DNA from 4 places in the Lelliottia sp. RD5 genome. Region 1 is predicted to be linked to each of the others. Evidence: predicted binding sites of a transcription regulator. Region 1 holds the regulator's gene; each other region holds the start of a gene.
What was found. The regulator sigma-54, encoded in region 1, starts transcription at its own class of promoters, with help from an activator protein. The targets are predictions, from matches to a motif close to GTTGGCACANNTTTCGCTNT.
Positions count from the first base shown of each region.

Region 1 (3,235 bases):
GCCACGGATTTCCCCGAGCCCGAACGACCGCTGACGATCATCAGCACCATGTTCCGTTTCTCCTCGCGCCTGCAGATGTGGAGGTCATCTTATGGTTACGCATCATCCTGATTGCCTTCCACTTCGGTGATAATTTGATAGAGTTCTTCATCACTTTGGGCTGCGCGCAGACGGCGGCAAATTGTTTTATCTGCCAGACGCTTGGCCACTAGCGAGAGCGTGTGCAAATGGGTTTTGGTCTGGTCAGCAGGCACCAGCAGCGCGAAAAGCAGATCGACGGGCTGGTTATCAATCGCGTCAAATGCGATTGGCGTTTCCAGTTGGACAAACACGCCAACGGCGCGCAGGGTGTCCTCCTCCAGCTTGCCATGCGGAATGGCAATACCATTGCCGATACCGGTACTGCCCATTTTTTCACGGGTCAGGATGGCCTCAAACACCACCTGAGGTGGCAGGCTTAACTGTTTTGCGGCCAGTTCACTGATGATTTCCAGAGCGCGTTTTTTGCTCTGGCAGTGAACGCCACTGCGGGTACATTCCTGGTTAAGGACATGACTTAATTGAAGACCGGAATCGTTGTTCATCATAATTTCACCTAAGCGCTAACTGTACATATGGCCTGTTGTGTTTTACAACAGGCCGCCCTGCACCCGTTAACTGCTCGGACAATCAGTGTTGTTTCAGTTTATCTTTATGTTTATTAAGCTGTCGCGCAAGCTTGTCAATCAAGCCGTCGATAGCCGCGTACATGTCTTGCCCTTCCGCACTGGCATGGATTTCACCCCCATTTATGTGCAGGGTTGCGTCCGAGATATGAGTCACTTTCTCCACTTTCAACACAATGTAGACCTGATTAATCCTCTCGAAATACTGCTCCAGCTTCGCGAATTTAGTGTTTAAAAAATCGCGTAAAGCCTCAGTGATTTCGACATTGTGTCCTGTGATGTTGAGCTGCATAGTGTCTTCCTTATCGGTTGTGTCAAACCAGTTGTTTACGCTGGTTAGACGGCGGAATGGATAAAGACTCTCGATACTTCGCAACAGTACGACGTGCCACCATGATACCCTGATCGGACAGCAGGGTGGTTAACTTACTGTCACTCAGTGGCTTCGCGGGGTTTTCCGCGGCGATCAACTTCTTCACCAGAGCACGAATGGCCGTCGACGAGGCTTCGCCACCGCCTTCGGTATTCACATGACTGGAGAAGAAATACTTAAGCTCAAAAATACCACGCGGACTGTGCAGATACTTCTGCGTGGTCACACGCGAAATGGTCGATTCGTGCATCTCAACGGCCTGAGCAATATCTGCCAGGACCATCGGTTTCATAAATTCTTCGCCCTGCTCAAAAAAGCCTTGCTGCTGTTCCACAATGCATCGACTCACGCGTAGCAGCGTATCATTTCGGCTTTCGAGGCTTTTGATCAGCCATCGCGCTTCCTGAAGATTGCTACGAATATATTGATTGTCGGAGTCGTTCCGCGCACTGGTGCACATGGACGCGTATTGCTGGTTGATTTGCAGGCGGGGAATGCTGTCGGAATTGAGTTCCACGGTCCAGAGACCGTTGTGCTTTCGGACCAGGACGTCAGGAATCACATATTCGGGTTCGCCGGTTTGGATCGATTGCCCCGGACGGGGATCGAGCGACTGGATCAGACTCACCGCTTCTTTCAGCACGTCTTCTTTGAGTCGCGTAACGCGCATCAGACTGCGGAAATCATGATTCGCCAGCAAATCTAAATGTTCGCTGATAATCAGTCGCGCTTCGTCGAGTCTTGGCGTCTCTTTTGCAAACTGAGAAAGCTGGATCAGCAAACAGTCGCGTAGATCTTTTGCTGCGACGCCGACCGGGTCAAAGCGTTGAATGCGTTTGAGGACGGCTTCGATCTCGTCGAGTTCGATTTCGCTATCACCCATGCTTTCCAGAATCTCGTCCAGGGTTACCGTTAAATACCCGGTGTCATCCACTGCATCGACAATGGACGTGGCAATCGCGCGATCGGTTTCGGTGAAAGGGGTCAACTCCACCTGCCACATCAGATAATCCTGTAGCGACTGCGTAGTTTCACCCTGATAAACCGGTAGCTCATCATCCTGATAATCAGCGCGCGTGCCGGATGGCGTTCCAGCGGTGTAAATTTCATCCCAGCTGGCATCCAGCGGTAACTCGTCAGGCATCTCTTTTTGTTCAAGGGCATCTGCCGTATCGAGCGTTTCGGTGTCCTGCTTTTCCTGGGTATCTACCTCATCATGAAGATCGGTTTGCTCCAGCAGTGGATTACTGTCCAGCGCTTGCTGCAGTTCCTGCTGAAGTTCTAACGTTGACAGTTGCAACAGACGGATTGCCTGTTGTAACTGTGGCGTCATCGCCAACTGTTGGCTGAGCCGTAATTGCAAACCTTGCTTCATGTTCAGGGCGTTTTTCTCCGGTCCTGCGTGACTTAACCTCTACCCTATCAGAGTCTGAAGTCTTCCCCAAGGTACACGCGCTTAACATGTTCATCTTCGAGGATTTCGAGTGGCGTGCCGTGAGCAATCAAATGGCCCTGGCTGACGATATATGCACGCTCACAAACTGCCAGCGTTTCACGCACGTTGTGGTCGGTAATCAGCACACCAAGACCGCTGTCGCGCAGATGTTCAATGATACGTTTAATGTCGATAACGGAGATAGGGTCGACGCCGGCAAACGGTTCATCCAAAAGGATAAATTTCGGATTGGCTGCCAGTGCGCGGGCAATTTCTACTCGACGGCGTTCACCGCCCGAAAGTGCCTGGCCGAGGCTGTCACGCAGGTGTTCAATATGGAACTCTTCCATCAATTCGTTGGCGCGATCCTGACGCTGCTCGGAGGTCAAATCGTCACGGATTTGCAGGACGGCCATCAGATTGTCGAACACGCTAAGACGGCGGAAAATAGACGCTTCCTGCGGCAGATAGCCAATTCCGCGACGCGCGCGGGCGTGCAGCGGCAGCAGGCTAATGTCTTCATCATCAATGATGATGTTGCCCGCGTCGCGCGGAACAATGCCGACCACCATGTAAAAGGTGGTGGTTTTACCTGCACCGTTAGGACCCAACAGGCCAACAATTTCGCCGGAGTTAACGGTCAGACTGACATCTTCCACGACGCGGCGGCCTTTGTAGGCTTTGGCGAGGTTTTTTGCAGTTAATGTTGCCATAACGAATTAGTTACTCTTTTGCTGTGCGGGAGCCTGGGTTTTACCTTTG
Region 1 covers NZ_JBVYHQ010000002.1:82,268-85,502, forward strand. The annotation lists gene rapZ (RNase adapter RapZ) at 1-50, opposite strand, end outside; gene ptsN (PTS IIA-like nitrogen regulatory protein PtsN) at 96-587, opposite strand; gene hpf (ribosome hibernation promoting factor) at 670-957, opposite strand; gene rpoN (RNA polymerase factor sigma-54) at 980-2,413, opposite strand; gene lptB (LPS export ABC transporter ATP-binding protein) at 2,461-3,186, opposite strand; gene lptA (lipopolysaccharide ABC transporter substrate-binding protein LptA) at 3,193-3,235, opposite strand, start outside.

Region 2 (3,235 bases), on a different contig from region 1:
CACCCCAGTCACATCGTTATCTATGCGCCTGGGGATGTATGAGAGGCATTCTGCCTCTCACCAGCTGCCGCCTTGTTGCGACAAGAAATCCACCGAGTATTTATTTCTTACGAGTATTTCTTAAACGCTGTAGTACAGCTCGAACTCAACCGGGTGTGGAGTCATGCGTACGCGGTCGTTCTCTTCGATACGCAGGCCGATGTAAGCATCGATTGCATCGTCAGTGAACACGCCGCCAGCCGTCAGGAACTCGCGGTCAGCGTCCAGCGCGTTCAGTGCTTCTTCCAGAGAACCGGCAACCTGTGGGATCTCTTTCGCTTCTTCTGGCGGCAGGTCATACAGGTTTTTATCCATGGCTTCGCCTGGATGGATTTTGTTCTTAATGCCGTCCAGACCCGCCATCAGCAGCGCTGCGAAGCACAGGTATGGGTTAGCCGCTGGATCCGGGAAACGCACTTCGATACGACGTGCTTTCGGAGATGCCACCACTGGGATACGGATAGAAGCAGAACGGTTACGTGCGGAGTAAGCCAGCATAACAGGGGCTTCATAACCCGGGACCAGACGCTTGTAGGAGTTGGTCGTTGGGTTTGCCAGGGCGTTAATCGCTTTAGCGTGCTTGATAACACCGCCGATGTAGAACAGCGCCTGCTCTGACAGACCCGCATATTTGTCACCAGAGAACAGGTTTACGCCGTTCTTGGACAAGGACATGTGGCAGTGCATACCGGAACCGTTGTCGCCAAACATTGGTTTTGGCATAAAGGTCGCGGTTTTGCCGAAGCGGTGAGCAACGTTGTGCACCACATATTTGTAGATCTGAATTTCATCCGCTTTTTTGGTCATGGTGTTAAAGCGGGTCGCGATTTCGTTCTGGCCCGCAGTGGCCACTTCGTGGTGGTGAGCTTCAACCACCAGGCCCATCTCTTCCATGATCAGACACATGGTAGAGCGGATGTCCTGTGAAGAATCGACCGGAGGAACCGGGAAGTAACCGCCTTTCACGCCAGGACGGTGACCTTTGTTGCCACCTTCGTATTTGGTGGAGGAGTTCCATGCGCCTTCGATATCATCGATAGCGACGTGGGAACCGGAAATGGACGCACCAAAACGAATGTCGTCGAACAGGAAGAATTCTGGCTCTGGCCCAAACAGAACGGTGTCTGCAATGCCAGTAGAGCGCAGGTACTCTTCAGCGCGTTTAGCGATGGAGCGTGGGTCGCGATCGTAGCCCTGCAGCGTGCCTGGCTCAAGAATGTCGCAACGGATAATCAGGGTAGACTCTTCGTAGAACGGGTCAATGAGCGCAGTCGTTGAATCTGGCATCAGTACCATGTCGGATTCGTTAATGCCTTTCCAGCCACCGATAGAGGAGCCGTCAAACATTTTGCCTTCTTCGAAGAATTCGGCATTTACCTGGTGAGCAGGAATTGTGACGTGCTGTTCTTTGCCTTTGGTATCGGTGAAGCGCAGATCAACAAACTTCACTTCATGTTCGTTCAGCATCGTCAAAACGTGTTCAGCGGACATACTTAACTCTCCCGGATTGGTCATTGTCGTCGTGGTAACGAGGTCTTCAATTCTGTTTAAGGCTGGCGCCGTCGCCATCTTTTTGCCGTATTTTTATAAAGCGAAATCTGTGCCAACTTTCAAATTACCCCCAAAAGGCGTTATCATGCACACCATAGTGCAAACGACCTGCACCACGAACGTCACATTGCACCATTATAGTGCTTCAATGTGAACATTGAGCACCATAATGGTGCGATTTCCGTTAAAGTGCACTTTTTACGCTGCGTGAAAGCGATCACAAAGCAACTCTGCAATACTTGTTTGCGGAGGATGTTTGTGATCCTGTTTAGTCCTGCGATTAATCCGTGTACAATAACGCGCTATTTCTAAATGCCTGAGGCAAAGTTGTGATCGAAAATCTGCGTAATATCGCCATCATCGCGCACGTTGACCATGGTAAAACTACCCTGGTTGACAAGCTGCTACAGCAATCCGGTACTTTCAGCAATGAACGTGCAGAAGCCACCGAACGCGTGATGGACTCCAACGATTTGGAGAAAGAGCGTGGGATTACCATCCTCGCTAAAAACACCGCTATCAAATGGAATGACTACCGTATCAACATCGTTGATACCCCAGGGCACGCCGACTTCGGTGGTGAAGTTGAACGTGTGATGTCCATGGTAGACTCCGTTCTGCTGGTCGTTGACGCAATGGATGGCCCAATGCCGCAGACGCGCTTCGTAACCAAAAAGGCATTTGCCCATGGTTTGAAGCCAATCGTGGTTATCAACAAAGTTGACCGTCCTGGCGCGCGTCCTGACTGGGTTGTGGATCAGGTCTTCGACCTGTTCGTAAACCTGGATGCAAGCGACGAGCAACTCGATTTCCCAATCATCTATGCATCAGCATTGATGGGTATCGCGGGCAACGACCACACTGATATGGCGGAAGACATGACCCCGCTGTACCAGGCTATCGTTGACCACGTTAAAGCACCGAGCGTTGATCTTGACGGTCCGTTCCAGATGCAAATCTCCCAGCTGGATTACAACAACTACGTTGGCGTAATCGGCATCGGTCGTATCAAACGTGGCCGTGTTAAACCTAACCAGCAGATCACTCTGATCGACAGCGAAGGTAAAACACGTAACGGTAAAGTGGGTAAAGTTCTGACTCACCTCGGTCTGGAGCGTATTGAATCCACCGAAGCTGAAGCGGGCGATATCATCGCGATCACCGGTCTGGGCGAACTGAACATCTCCGACACCCTTTGCGATCCGCAAAATGTCGAAGCGCTGCCAGCGCTGTCTGTTGATGAACCAACAGTCACCATGTTCTTCAACGTCAACACCTCTCCGTTCTGTGGCAAAGAAGGTAAATATGTTACCTCTCGTCAGATTCTTGACCGCCTGAACAAAGAGCTGGTGCACAACGTGGCACTGCGTGTTGAAGAAACCGAAGATGCGGACGCGTTCCGTGTATCCGGTCGTGGTGAGCTGCACCTGTCTGTTCTTATCGAAAACATGCGTCGTGAAGGCTTCGAACTGGCTGTGTCCCGTCCGAAAGTTATCAACCGTATGATCGATGGCCGTATGCAAGAGCCGTTCGAGAACGTGACGCTGGACATCGAAGAACAGCACCAGGGTTCTGTGATGCAGGCAATGGGCGAGCGTAAGGGCGATGTCAAAGACATGATCCCTGACGGCAAAGGCCGTATTCG
Region 2 covers NZ_JBVYHQ010000009.1:94,295-97,529, reverse strand. The annotation lists gene glnA (glutamate--ammonia ligase) at 121-1,530, opposite strand; gene typA (ribosome-dependent GTPase TypA) at 1,920-3,235, shown strand, end outside.
Region 2: a site for sigma-54 is predicted at 1,628-1,647, ahead of glnA (glutamate--ammonia ligase). Genes of this name have one in related genera too.

Region 3 (3,235 bases), 490 kb from region 1:
ATATAGCAAAATGTCGCGCGTGGATCACCACCTCATCGCCCAAACGTGCGGCACGTGCCAGGACCACCGCACGATGAATGGCATGCTCCAGCTCACGCACGTTGCCCGGCCAACCGTAACGTAACAAATGGCTGCGCGCGCCGGGGCTTAACACCACGCGTGATAAGCCCATTTTTAACCGGCACTGCTCGCAGAAAAACCCCGCCAGAAGCACCACGTCTTCGCCACGCTCGCGCAGCGGCGGCACCGACAGCGGAAACACGCTCAAACGATGGAACAGATCGGCACGAAAATTCCCGGCCAGCACCTCTTCGCGCAGGTCACGGTTGGTGGCCGCCAGAACACGCACGTCGACGCGCAAACTGCGATCGTCGCCGACGCGCTGAATATCACCGTACTGCAACACGCGCAGCAGCTTGGCCTGGAGCGCCAGCGACAGCTCGCCAATTTCGTCAAGGAACAGCGTGCCGTTATCGGCCATTTCAAACTTGCCGCTACGGTTGCTGATTGCGCCGGTAAACGCCCCTTTAACGTGCCCGAACAGCTCACTTTCCGCCACGCTTTCGGGCAGCGCGGCGCAGTTCAGATATACCAATGGATTGACCGCGCGCGGCGAACCTTCGTGAATCGACTTCGCCACCAGCTCTTTCCCGGTGCCCGTTTCACCGCCGATCAGCACGTTGAGATCGGACGCCGCAACGATCTCGATCTCCTTTTTCAGCTGCATCATCCCCGGCGACAGACCGATCATTTCCGTATGCGCGACGTGCTCAAACGCGACCGGACTGCCCGGCATAATGTTCTGGCTTTCCAGCTGTTCGATCAGCAGAGCATTACTGAGCGCGCCAGACGCCAGCGCGGCAATCAGGCGCAGCTCTTCATCGCTAAACGTATCGAACTGGTCCGGCTCCAGACCATCGAGCGTTAACGCGCCAATCAGATTCTGTCCGGCAAACAGCGGCAGGCCGATACAGGCGTGCACCTTCAGGCTCTCTTGCCCAGGGATTAATCCGTCGTAGGGATCGGGTAAATCGCTGTCCGCCGGGAATCGCACCACGTCGCCCGCACGGGCGATGGTCTCCAGGCGCGGATGACCTTCCAGCGTAAAACGACGCCCCAGTACATCGTGCGCCAGCCCGTCGATCGCCAGCGGAATAAACTGTCGTCCTTCGTAGCGCAGCAGTGCCGACGCATCGCAATCCAGCACGTGGCGCAGCGTGGAGATCAGCCGCTGAAAGCGATCCTGATGGCCAATCCCGGTTTGCAGTTCAATGGCGATTTTCGCCAGCACCTCTACGGAAAAACTCATTTTTACCTCGCTGTCATTTTGACAATGCATGTTGTCATATTGACAGCCAACAAGATAGTCATTTTGACTACTCATTATGAGTCATTATTTTTAAAATTCATACAAATCAATATCATAAATAGTTGGCACGCAACTTGATATAAGCAAATCATCTTACTTAAAAACACCGTATTAATTTGAGGTTGCTATGTCTATTCTGGTTAAAAATAATATTCATTGGGTGGGTCAACGTGACTGGGAAGTGCGTGATTTTCATGGTACCGAATATAAAACCCTCCGCGGCAGCAGCTACAACAGCTATCTGATTCGTGAAGGTAAAAATGTCCTGATCGATACTGTCGATCACAAATTCAGCCGCGAGTTCGTGCAGAACCTGCGCAGCGAAATCGATCTGGACGCTATCGACTACATCATCATTAACCATGCGGAAGAAGACCATGCCGGTGCGCTGACCGAGCTGATGTCATACATTCCGAACACCCCAATTTACTGCACCACCAACGCCATTGATTCTATCAACGGTCATCATCACCATCCGGAGTGGAACTTCCACACGGTCAAAACCGGTGACTCGCTGGATATTGGCAACGGCAAACAGCTCATCTTCGTTGAAACTCCGATGCTTCACTGGCCTGACAGCATGATGACTTACATGACGGGCGACGCAGTGTTGTTCAGTAACGACGCCTTTGGTCAGCACTACTGCGATGAGCGCCTGTTCAACGACGAAGTGGATCAGACCGAGCTGTTCGAGCAGTGCCAACGCTACTACGCCAATATCCTGACCCCGTTCAGCCGTCTGGTGACGCCAAAAATCACTGAGATTCTCGGCTTCAATTTGCCCGTGGACATGATTGCCACTTCCCACGGTGTGGTGTGGCGTGAAAACCCAACGCAAATCGTAGAGCTGTATCTGAAATGGGCGGCGGATTATCAGGAAGACCGCATCACTCTGTTCTACGACACCATGTCCAACAATACCCGCATGATGGCGGACGCGATTGCTCAGGGCATTAACGAAGTCGACCCGAACGTGGCGGTGAAAATCTTCAACGTGGCGCGCAGTGATAAAAACGAGATTCTGACCAACGTTTTCCGCTCGAAAGGCGTGCTGGTGGGAACGTCCACCATGAACAACGTGATGATGCCGAAGATCGCCGGTCTGGTTGAAGAGATGACGGGCCTGCGTTTTCGTAACAAGCGAGCCAGCGCTTTTGGCTCCCACGGCTGGAGCGGCGGCGCGGTTGATCGTCTGTCCACGCGCTTACAAGATGCCGGTTTTGAAATGTCGATGAGCCTGAAAGCGAAATGGCGTCCGGACGTCGACGCGCTGGAAATTTGCCGCCAGCACGGCCGTGAGATTGCACGTCAGTGGGCGCTCGCTCCGCTGCCAGAAGCCACAGTAAAACCGACGCAACAGCAGGAAAATTGCGCCTGCGCCGCCGCTGCGGCAGCAGAACTGGGCCCGTGCATGCAGTGCAGCGTTTGCCAGTGGGTCTACGACCCTGCATTGGGCGAACCGCTTCAGGACGTTGCGCCAGGCACGCCGTGGAGTGACGTGCCGGATAATTTCCTGTGCCCTGAATGTTCACTCGGCAAAGACGTTTTCGACGTCCTGGCAACGGAGGCAAAATGAGCCACGGAATCGTGATCATCGGCTCGGGCTTTGCCGCCCGTCAGCTGGTGAAAAATATCCGCAAACAGGACGCGACTGTGCCGCTGACGCTCATTGCCGCTGACAGTATGGACGAGTACACCAAACCGGATCTCAGCCACGTCATCAGCCTGAGCCAGCGCGCCAACGACCTCACCCGCCAGACGGCCGGGGAATTTGCTGAACAGTTCAACCTGCGTCTTTTCCCGTATACCTGGGTAACCGATATCGACGCCGCCGCGCACTGCGTGAAGGCCAAGGATAAGCAATGG
Region 3 covers NZ_JBVYHQ010000002.1:573,981-577,215, reverse strand. The annotation lists gene norR (nitric oxide reductase transcriptional regulator NorR) at 1-1,309, opposite strand, end outside; gene norV (anaerobic nitric oxide reductase flavorubredoxin) at 1,497-2,945, shown strand; gene norW (NADH:flavorubredoxin reductase NorW) at 2,942-3,235, shown strand, end outside.
Region 3: a site for sigma-54 is predicted at 1,431-1,450, ahead of norV (anaerobic nitric oxide reductase flavorubredoxin). Genes of this name have one in related genera too.

Region 4 (3,235 bases), on a different contig from region 1:
CTTTTTCTCCTTACGACATCTGGCCCGCTGCGCTTATTTCGCTGATGGGTTTGCAAGGATTAACGCTTAACCGTCGCCCGGTACAGGCCGCCGCAATCGGCTACTTCTGGGGGCTTGGCCTGTTCGGCTCAGGCATTAACTGGGTTTACGTCAGTATCGCGCAGTTTGGCGGAATGCCGGGGCCGGTTAACGTTTTCCTTGTGGTGCTGCTGGCCGCCTATCTTTCACTGTATACCGGTTTGTTTGCAGGCGTTCTCTCGCGCCTGTGGCCTAAAACGACCTGGATTCGTGTCGCCATTGCTGCGCCAGTGGTCTGGCAAATTACCGAATTCCTGCGCGGCTGGGTGCTCACCGGCTTCCCGTGGCTCCAGTTCGGTTACAGCCAGATTGACGGTCCATTGAAAGGACTCGCGCCCGTCATGGGCGTTGAGGCGATCAACTTCCTGCTGATGGTGGTCACCGGCCTGCTCGTTCTGGCACTGATTAAACGTAACTGGAAACCGCTGGTTGTTGCGGTTGTGCTGTTCGCATTGCCCTTCCCGCTGCGTTACATCCAGTGGTTTACGCTGGAGCCTGAACGCGCCACCCAAGTGTCTATGGTACAGGGCAATATCCCTCAGTCGCTGAAGTGGGACGAGAACCAGCTCATTAACACGCTGAAAATCTATCTCGATGCGACGCAAAAAGAGATGGGTAAATCGCAGCTGATTATCTGGCCTGAGTCGGCGATTCCGGATCTGGAAATCAATCAGCAACGTTTTCTGAGCATGATGGACGATCTACTGCGTGCGCGTAATAGCACGCTGATCACCGGGATTGTCGACGCGCGGCTGAATAAGCAAAACCGTTACGACACCTACAACACCATCATTACGCTTGGTAAAGACAACCCGTACAGCTACGAGTCGACCAACCGCTACAACAAAAACCACCTGGTGCCGTTTGGCGAATTTGTCCCTCTGGAAACGATTCTTCGCCCGCTCGCCCCGTTCTTCGATCTGCCGATGTCGTCATTTAGCCGCGGCCCCTACGTCCAGCCACAGCTGCATGCCCATGGGTTAGCGCTGACCCCCGCCATTTGCTACGAAATTATTCTTGGCGAGCAGGTCCGCGACAACTTCCGCGCTGACACCGATTATCTGCTGACCATTTCAAACGATGCCTGGTTTGGTAAGTCGATTGGCCCGTGGCAACATTTCCAGATGGCGCGTATGCGTTCGCTGGAGCTGGCCCGACCGTTACTGCGCAGCACCAACAACGGCATCACCGCAGTGATTGGCCCGCAGGGCGAAATCCAGGCGATGATCCCGCAGTTCACCCGTGCGGTATTGACCACAAAAGTTACACCAACCACTGGCCTGACGCCGTACGCTCGTACCGGAAACTGGCCGCTGTGGATCCTGACTGTGCTATTTGGTTTTGGCGCGCTACTGATGAGTTTACGTCAGCGTCGTCGTTAAGCCCTTCCTTTGCCCGGCCACGCGTTGTGTGTCGGGCAAACAAATCCTGCCTTATTTGCCATTTCTGGCACACCTATTGCTTTGTTAAATCACATATTCAGTCGTTTGGCTTAACGTGCAACCCAGTCGCACCATCGCAGTTCAGCGGTAGCACCGAAACGGTGCAACGAAAGATTATTGCCTCTGAATGGTGCGGCGCGCTTCGCAAAAATAAACAATAACGCAGCAAAATCTTTACATTAAGCCAGACTAAATGTTAACAAGCTTGCATAACACTGCACTCGCATAGCGCGAGATATAACAACATCACAATGGGTATCGATGCGTCTCTGGCGCAGATAATAAAAGGAGTTGGGTATGCAATTACGTAAACTGGCCACAGCAATGCTGGTAATGGGAATGTCCGCAAGCGTCGTTCACGCTGAAGACGCCCCGGCAGCCGGGAGCACTCTCGACAAGATTGCCAAAAATGGCGTGATCGTGGTCGGCCACCGTGAATCTTCCGTCCCGTTCTCATACTACGACAACACGCAAAAAGTCGTGGGTTACTCACAGGATTACTCCAACGCAATCGTTGAAGCCGTCAAGAAAAAGCTGAACAAACCCGATCTTGAGGTGAAGCTGATTCCAATTACCTCACAAAACCGCATTCCGCTGCTGCAAAACGGCACCTTCGATTTTGAGTGTGGTTCTACGACGAACAACCTTGAGCGTCAAAAACAAGCGGCCTTCTCCGACACCATTTTCGTGGTCGGTACGCGTCTGCTGACCAAAAAAGGCGGCGACATTAAAGACTTCGCGGACCTGAAAGGCAAAGCCGTTGTTGTGACCTCGGGTACCACTTCTGAAGTTCTGCTGCACAAGCTGAACGAAGAGAAGAAAATGGATATGCGCATCATCAGTGCGAAAGACCACGGTGATTCCTTCCGTACGCTGGAAAGCGGTCGTGCAGTGGCCTTTATGATGGATGACGCTCTGCTGGCTGGCGAACGTGCAAAAGCGAAGAAGCCTGATAACTGGGAAATCGTCGGCACCGCGCAGTCTAAAGAAGCTTACGGCTGTATGCTGCGTAAAGACGATGCGGACTTCAAAAAGCTGATCGATGACACCATCGCGAAAACGCAGACCTCTGGCGAAGCGGAAAAATGGTTCGATAAGTGGTTCAAGAACCCGATTCCACCAAAAAATCTCAACATGAACTTTGAACTGTCTAGCGACATGAAAGCCCTGTTCAAAGAACCAAACGACAAAGCACTTAACTAATTAGAACCATAGGGGCGGGATCTCCTGCCCTCTCGATTGTCGGGAAGCGTGGACAGACTATACGCTGAGTGGTCGTTCCCCACTCAGCGCGAAAATTGAGCTTCTCACCAATCTTCGAGGGTAGCGCTGCTACCCTTTTTTTTCTGGAGTTGATTATGTCAATAGACTGGAACTGGGGCATTTTTCTGCAACAAGCTCCGTTCGGCAACACAACCTATCTCGGCTGGCTGTGGAGCGGCTTTCAGGTCACCGTTGCGCTCTCTATAACGGCCTGGATTATCGCTTTCCTTGTCGGCTCGCTGTTCGGTATTTTGCGTACCGTACCTAACCGTTTTCTCTCTTCTCTTGGCACGCTTTACGTTGAACTGTTCCGTAACGTTCCGTTAATCGTGCAGTTCTTTACGTGGTATCTGGTCGTTCCTGAACTGTTACCTGAAAATCTCGGCATGTGGTTTAAGTCGGAGCTGGACCCTAACATTCAGTTCTTCGTCTCCTCCATGCTCTGCCTTGGG
Region 4 covers NZ_JBVYHQ010000001.1:1,494,048-1,497,282, forward strand. The annotation lists gene lnt (apolipoprotein N-acyltransferase) at 1-1,460, shown strand, start outside; gene AC0LWE_RS07500 (amino acid ABC transporter substrate-binding protein) at 1,818-2,723, shown strand; gene AC0LWE_RS07505 (amino acid ABC transporter permease) at 2,879-3,235, shown strand, end outside.
Region 4: a site for sigma-54 is predicted at 1,524-1,543, ahead of AC0LWE_RS07500 (amino acid ABC transporter substrate-binding protein). Genes of this name have one in related genera too.